DNA from 2 places in the Citrobacter farmeri genome. Region 1 is predicted to be linked to the other one. Evidence: predicted binding sites of a transcription regulator. Region 1 holds the regulator's gene; the other holds the start of a gene.
The links. Region 1 encodes PurR, which represses purine synthesis genes. Its sites were predicted from a motif close to CANGCAAACGTTTGCNTG; they were not measured.
Positions count from the first base shown of each region.

Region 1 (4,134 bases):
ACCGTTAACCGAGCGATCGGCCAGTTTGCCACCGAGGTAGTTACCAATGGAAAAGCCCACGCCGATCAGAACCAGCATCCCGGTAACAAAGGCCGGAGTGGCATGGGTGATGCTTTGCAGGACGGGTGAAATATAGGTATACAGCGTAAACATTGCGCCCGCCCCCAACACGGTGGTCAGCAGCGCAGAAAGCACCTGAGGACGCATTAACACCGCGAGCTCTTTTTTCACTTCCGGTCGCGCCCCGGCACCGCCTTTCGGCAACGAGAAAAAGAGACTCAGCATTGAAATCACGCCCAGACCCGCGGTTGCCATGAACGACATTCGCCAGCCGATGGTTTCACCCAGCCAGGTCGCCGCCGGAACGCCGCCGATGTTGGCGATGGTCAGCCCCATAAACATCGTGGCAACGGCGCTGGCCTGTTTGTGCTTCGGCACCACGCTGGCTGCCACAACGGAACCCAGGCCGAAGAACGCGCCGTGGTTAAGGCTGGTTAAAATGCGTGACAGCATCAGTGTGGTGTAATCCGGAGAAATCGCCGAGAGCACGTTACCAAGCGTAAAGATAGCCATCAGAAAAATCAGCGCATTACGTCGCCCGCGATGTGACAGCAGCAGCGTCATCAGCGGTGCGCCGACCATCACGCCGACCGCATAGGCGCTAATCAGCATACCAGCCGCAGGAATAGACACATCGACACCACGCGCGATGACGGGTAATAGCCCCATCGGCGAGAATTCGGTCGTGCCGATGCCGAATGCGCCGATAGCCAGCGCCAGTAACGGATAATTAATTTTCATGCAGTGATGACTCCGGCTCTTCGCGACGGATCGCGATGCTTAACTAAGAGTCAAAAGCATGACATCAATCACAAAAAAAGAGAAGTTAACAAAAATACAAAAGACTTTTGCAGATTCAATAACAATATGGCAGGAGGTTCGAGGGAGCAGACACTCCCCCGAGGGGAAATCAATGCATTGCCGCTGTCAGACCGCCAGCAACGATTAAAGCCAGAACAATAAACGTGGTCACTAATGAAAATTTCAGATCGGTGCTCATCAACTTTTCTCCTTTTTATTCCCACACAAAAAGTGATATAGCGCATTTTTGCACACTTGAGTGCAAAAATCTCCCACGATTTAGAGTGATATGTGCTTTTAATACTTCCCCTTTTCGTTAAGATCAGCCAAAATTCGACGCTTACTTGATTAGCGTACCGGCCATTGACCCCTTCCTGACGCTCTGTGGCGTTTTCCCGTCATGCCGCACCCACGATGTTGCGCACAGGATGAGTAAAGGCAAACGTTTACTTGCGTATTTTAATGTTCAGGTTGGGTCTGGAGTGAGATTTAATGGCAACAATTAAAGATGTAGCGAAACGCGCAAACGTTTCCACTACAACCGTATCACACGTAATTAACAAAACGCGTTTCGTCGCTGAAGAAACACGCAATGCAGTGTGGGCGGCAATCAAAGAATTGCACTATTCCCCCAGCGCTGTTGCCCGTAGCCTGAAGGTAAACCATACCAAGTCTATCGGTTTGCTGGCGACCAGCAGCGAAGCCCCCTACTTTGCCGAAATTATTGAAGCGGTTGAGAAGAACTGCTTCCAGAAGGGCTATACCCTGATCCTTGGTAACGTCTGGAACAATCTGGAAAAACAGCGTGCCTATCTGTCCATGATGGCGCAAAAACGCGTTGATGGTCTGCTGGTGATGTGTTCCGAATATCCCGATCCCCTGCTTTCGATGCTGGAAGAGTATCGTCATATCCCGATGGTGGTTATGGACTGGGGCGAAGCCAAAGCCGACTTCACCGATACCGTAATTGATAACGCCTTTGAAGGCGGTTATATGGCTGGCCGCTACCTGGTCGAACGCGGACACCGTGAAATTGGTGTGATTCCGGGGCTGATGGAACGCAATACGGGCGCTGGCCGTCTGGCCGGTTTTATGAAAGCGATGGATGAAGCGCTGATTAAAGTGCCAGAGAACTGGATTGTACAGGGCGACTTCGAGCCTGAATCCGGCTACCGCGCCATGCAGCAAATTTTGTCGCAAGCGCATCGCCCAACGGCGGTCTTCTGTGGCGGCGATATTATGGCAATGGGTGCCCTTTGTGCCGCCGATGAGATGGGCCTTCGCGTACCGCAGGACGTATCGCTGATCGGCTATGACAATGTGCGCAACGCCCGCTTCTTTACGCCAGCATTGACCACCATCCACCAGCCTAAAGATTCCCTGGGTGAGACAGCCTTTAACATGCTGCTGGACCGTATCGTCAATAAGCGCGAAGAGTCGCAGTCCATTGAGGTCCACCCGCGCCTGGTGGAGCGTCGCTCCGTTGCGGATGGTCCTTTCCGCGACTACCGTCGCTAAACGTCTTCTGCGGGAGTCTCGTCAGGCTCCCGCAACCACTCTTTGTTCAGCGTTTCGCTGTCTCCCAGATAGTCAAGCAGCCAGATTAGCGCGGGTGACATATCATTCTGCTGCCAGGTCAGGCAACACCCCGCATCCGGGAAAGGGTTCTCCAGGTTCAATGCCACCCACTGTCTCTTATTGAGATACGGCTTGGCAAAATGCGTCGGCACCATACCGACACAAAGCCCGGCGCTGATACAGGTCGCGGAGGAATCCCAGTCCGGAACCACCACCCGCTTCTGGTTGTCCAGCAACCAGGTCACGCGTTTCGGCAGCGTGCGGGAGGTATCTTCCAGTACCAGTGACGGCCAGTTGCGCAACGTGTCATCACTGAGAGGCCCGCTCATGGCGGCCAGCGGATGTGTGCTGGCAACGACACAACACCAGCTCAGCTTGCCCATATCGCGGAAGGTGTATCGTCCTCCGACCGGGATCGCCTGGGTTGCGCCGATAGCGAGTTCAACCCTGCCATCTGACAGCGCGTCCCAGACGCCGTTGAACACCTCCTGAAAGACCAGCAACTCCACGTCATCAAAGTGGCGGTAAAAATCGACAATCAGCTGTCGCGTACGCTCCGGGCGCACGATATTGTCCACTGCGATGGGAAGTTGTCCGCGCCAGCCGTTGGCGATCTGCTGACACTGCTGGCGCGTGATCTGCATTTTTTTGATGACAGAGCGACCTTCTTTCAAAAACCAGGCTCCCGCCGGGGTCAGCACGACATCGCGGTGACGACGTTCAAAGAGCGGAACCGCCAGCCACTCTTCCAGTTGGCGGACCGTATAGCTGACCGCCGAGGGCACCCGGTGCAACTCCTGAGCGGCGGAACTGAAACTACCGTTGCGCGCTACGGCATCAACCACTTCCAGCGCATATTCTGACCACATAATCTGCCTACAAAATTTTTGAATGCAATAAACAAATATTACCGTTTCACAAGCCGAAATTCACTCCCTACACTCTGCGCCAGTGTCATTCATTAAAATTAGAGAACAACTATGCAACCAGGAAAAGGGTTTTTAGTCTGGCTGGCAGGACTCAGCGTGTTGGGTTTTCTGGCAACCGACATGTATTTGCCCGCTTTTGCCGCCATTCAATCTGACCTGCAAACACCGGCATCTGCCGTCAGCGCCAGCCTGAGTCTTTTTTTAGCGGGCTTTGCCGTCGCGCAACTGCTGTGGGGACCGCTCTCGGACCGCTATGGCCGTAAACCGATCCTGCTACTGGGTCTGTCCATCTTCGCCCTCGGTAGCCTGGGTATGCTGTGGGTCGAAAGCGCGACGGGATTGTTGGTTCTGCGCTTTATTCAGGCAGTGGGTGTCTGTGCGGCGACAGTCATCTGGCAGGCGCTGGTCACCGATTACTATCCTTCGCACAGAATTAATCGCATTTTCGCGACGATCATGCCGCTGGTCGGGCTGTCCCCTGCACTGGCGCCGTTATTAGGAAGTTGGATCCTGACCCATCTTTCCTGGCAGGCGATCTTTGCCACGCTGTTTATCATCACGCTGCTGCTGATGGTGCCTGCACTGTTTTTAAAACCGACTTCCCGGGCGCGCGACGACAGTAAAGATAAACTGACCTTCACCACACTGCTGCGCGCGAAAACGTATCGCGGCAACGTACTGATTTACGCGGCGTGTTCTGCCAGTTTCTTTGCGTGGCTGACCGGCTCGCCGTTTATTCTGAGTGAAATGGGCTACAGCCCGGCGG
Region 1 is NZ_CP077291.1:2,495,451-2,499,584, forward strand. It holds gene I6L53_RS11700 (MFS transporter) at 1-801, opposite strand, end outside; gene cydH (cytochrome bd-I oxidase subunit CydH) at 971-1,060, opposite strand; gene purR (HTH-type transcriptional repressor PurR) at 1,354-2,379, shown strand; gene punR (DNA-binding transcriptional activator PunR) at 2,376-3,308, opposite strand; gene punC (purine nucleoside transporter PunC) at 3,420-4,134, shown strand, end outside.

Region 2 (4,134 bases), 1.1 Mb from region 1:
CGCGCAAAAGGAAACCGGCGAGAAAGATGCGCTGGTGGTGATGAAAGGCACGCTTCACGGTATGCCGGTTGTCGCCGCGGCATTTGAGTTTGCTTTCATGGGCGGCTCGATGGGGTCTGTGGTTGGCGCACGTTTTGTGCGTGCTGTTGAGCAGGCGCTGGAAGATAACTGCCCGCTGGTGTGCTTCTCCGCCTCCGGCGGCGCGCGTATGCAGGAAGCGCTGATGTCGCTGATGCAGATGGCGAAAACCTCTGCGGCGCTGGCAAAAATGCAGGAGCGCGGTCTGCCGTACATCTCCGTGCTGACCGACCCAACGATGGGCGGTGTCTCTGCAAGCTTCGCGATGCTGGGCGATCTCAACATCGCTGAACCGAAAGCGCTGATCGGCTTTGCTGGTCCGCGCGTTATCGAACAAACCGTACGTGAGAAACTGCCGCCGGGATTCCAGCGCAGTGAGTTTCTGATCGAAAAAGGCGCTATCGATATGATCGTCCGCCGTCCGGAGATGCGCCTAAAACTGGCAAGCATTCTGGCGAAGCTGATGAATCTGCCGGCGCCGAATCCGGATACTCCGCGTGAAGGCGTGGTGGTGCCACCGGTGCCGGATCAGGAACCCGAGGCCTGATAACTGAAAAGGGCAGGGCCACAGGCGCTGCCCTTTTGCTTTCTCAACGTAACGAATTTACGGGCATCATGAATAACAAACGCATTCCTAAAGCCGCGTCGCCCCTGGCCTCGTGGCTTTCTTATCTGGAAAACCTCCACGCAAAAACGATCGATCTGGGCCTGGAACGCGTAAGCCAGGTGGCTGCGCGACTGCGTGTGCTGAAGCCTGCGCCGTTTGTCTTCACCGTGGCCGGCACCAATGGCAAAGGCACCACCTGCCGGACGCTGGAATCCATACTGACGGCGGCGGGATACAAAGTCGGGGTATACAGTTCACCGCATCTGGTGCGCTACACTGAACGTGTGCGCGTGCAGGGCAAAGAATTGCCCGAAGCGGCCCACACCGAATCCTTCGCGGAGATCGAAGCGGCACGTGGGGATATCTCGCTGACCTATTTTGAATACGGCACGCTGTCTGCGCTGTGGCTGTTTAAGCAGGCGCAACTGGATGTGGTGATTCTGGAGGTCGGGTTGGGTGGACGACTGGACGCGACGAACATTGTCGATGCCGATGTTGCCGTGGTCACCAGCATTGCGCTGGATCATACCGACTGGCTGGGTCCCGATCGTGAAAGCATTGGTCGCGAAAAGGCCGGCATCTTCCGTGCGGATAAGCCGGCGATTGTCGGCGAACCGGAAATGCCCTCTACCATTGCCGATGTGGCGCAGGAGAAAGGTGCGCGGTTACAGCGCCGTGGCGAAGACTGGCAGTTTACGGTAACGGAGACGGGGTGGTCCTTCCGCGACGGCCATGGCACGCTGGCCGATTTACCGCTACCTCAGGTGCCACAGCCCAATGCGGCGACCGCGCTGGCGGCACTGCGCGCCAGTGGTCTGAACGTCAGCGAGCAGGCGATCCGCGACGGCATTGCCCAGGCGATTTTACCGGGACGTTTCCAGATTGTGAGCGAGTCGCCGCGCGTCATCCTCGATGTCGCGCATAATCCCCATGCGGCGGAATATCTGACCGGACGGCTGAAAATGTTGCCGAAAAGGGGGCGCGTTCTTGCCGTTATCGGTATGCTACATGATAAGGATATCGCAGGGACGTTGGCCTGGTTGAAAAGCGTGGTTGACGACTGGTATTGTGCTCCGCTGGAAGGCCCTCGAGGGGCGACGGCAGAGCAGCTGCTGGAACATCTCGGTAAAGGCAGTGTCTATGACAGTGTCGCGCTGGCATGGCACGCTGCTCTGGCAGACGCGAGACCAGAAGATACCGTACTGGTGTGTGGCTCGTTTCACACGGTTGCACATGTCATGGAAGTGATGGACGCGGGGAGAATCGGTGGCGAGTAAGTTTCAGAATCGTTTAGTCGGCACGATTGTGCTGGTTGCGCTGGGCGTGATTGTGCTGCCCGGGCTGCTCGACGGGCAGAAAAAACATTATCAGGATGAATTCGCAGCGATCCCGCTGGTTCCGAAACCAGGCGATCGCGACGAACCGGATATGATGCCCGCGGCAACACAGGCATTACCCACTCAACCGCCAGAAGGGGCGGCGGAAGAGGTGCGTGCAGGCGATGCGGCGGCTCCGTCGCTGGATCCTTCACGCTATGCGTCAGCCAACAACCCTGAGCTTGAACCGACGCCAGCGCCCGTAGAGCAACCCAAACCTAAACCGGTTGAAAAACCGAAGCCACAACCGAAGCCGCAGCCGCCTGTGGAGGCTACGCCCGAACCGGCTCCTGCGCCAAAACCAGCGACGGAAGAGAAACCGGCGCCGACGGGCAAAGCCTACGTTGTACAGCTCGGCGCGCTGAAAAATGCCGATAAGGTCAATGAGATCGTGGGTAAACTTCGTAGTGCGGGTTTCCGGGTATATACTTCTCCGTCAACGCCAGTACAGGGTAAAATAACCCGTATTCTCGTGGGGCCGGATGCATCGCGCGACAAGCTGAAAGGTTCGCTCGGCGAGTTACAGCAAATCTCCGGATTAAGCGGTGTGGTGATGGGCTACAACCCGAATTGAGTCACGGTTTTATCCGCCGGACAGGGTGATGCCACCGCGTCCGGCAATGCCCGAAGAGGCAAAAAGTCTGATGGCGTTGAATATTTTTTCAGCGCCATTTTTATTTACGCGCGGGAAGGAAATCCCTACGCAAACGTTTTCTTTTTCTGTTAGAATGCGCCCCGAACAGGACGACAGGGCGTAAAATCGTGGGACACATATGGTCTGGATTGATTACGCCATTATCGCGGTGATTGGGTTTTCCTGTCTGGTTAGCCTGATCCGTGGCTTTGTTCGTGAAGCGTTATCGTTGGTGACATGGGGTTGTGCTTTCTTTGTCGCCAGCCATTACTACACTTACCTGTCTGTCTGGTTTTCGGGCTTTGAAGACGAACTGGTTCGAAACGGGATTGCCATCGCGGTGCTGTTTATCGCGACGCTGATCGTCGGCGCCATTGTGAACTACGTGGTAGGGCAACTGGTTGAGAAAACCGGTCTGTCAGGTACCGACCGGGTTCTGGGAGTCTGTTTCGGGGCTCTGCGTGGTGTGTTGATTGTTGCTGCCATTCTGTTCTTTCTCGACACCTTTACCGGCCTGTCGAAAAGCGAAGACTGGAGTAAGTCACAACTGATCCCGGAGTTCAGTTTCATCATCAGATGGTTCTTTGACTATCTGCAAAGCTCGTCAAGTTTCTTGCCCAGAGCATAAGCGTTGGGTTGTAGCTTAACGAGGAAAAAGACGTATGTGCGGTATTGTCGGTATCGCCGGTGTTATGCCGGTTAACCAGTCGATTTATGACGCCTTAACAGTGCTCCAGCATCGTGGTCAGGATGCCGCTGGCATTATCACCATCGATGCAAATAACTGCTTCCGTTTGCGTAAAGCAAACGGCCTGGTGAGTGATGTATTTGAAGCTCGTCACATGCAGCGTATGCAGGGCAACATGGGCATCGGTCATGTGCGTTACCCAACGGCTGGTAGCTCCAGCGCCTCTGAAGCTCAACCTTTCTACGTCAACTCTCCGTACGGCATCACGCTTGCCCACAATGGCAATCTGACCAATGCCCACGAACTGCGTAAAAAGCTGTTTGAAGAGAAGCGCCGCCATATCAATACCACCTCAGATTCTGAGATTCTGCTCAATATCTTCGCCAGCGAACTGGATAACTTCCGCCACTATCCGCTGGAAGCAGACAATATTTTTGCTGCGATTGCCGCGACTAATCGCCAGATCCGCGGCGCGTATGCCTGCGTGGCGATGATTATCGGTCACGGGATGGTGGCCTTTCGCGACCCGAACGGTATCCGTCCGCTGGTGTTGGGTAAACGCGATATCGGTGATGGTCGCACCGAGTATATGGTGGCGTCTGAGAGCGTCGCGCTGGATACCCTGGGCTTTGAATTTCTGCGTGATGTTGCGTCGGGTGAAGCGGTCTATATCACTGAGAAAGGGCAACTGTTCACCCGTCAGTGTGCTGAAAACCCGGTCAGCAATCCGTGTCTGTTCGAATATGTTTAC
Region 2 is NZ_CP077291.1:1,431,563-1,435,696, forward strand. It holds gene accD (acetyl-CoA carboxylase, carboxyltransferase subunit beta) at 1-625, shown strand, start outside; gene folC (bifunctional tetrahydrofolate synthase/dihydrofolate synthase) at 694-1,962, shown strand; gene dedD (cell division protein DedD) at 1,952-2,635, shown strand; gene cvpA (colicin V production protein) at 2,835-3,323, shown strand; gene purF (amidophosphoribosyltransferase) at 3,358-4,134, shown strand, end outside.
Region 2: the regulator PurR is predicted to act here: its motif matches at 2,762-2,779, upstream of cvpA (colicin V production protein).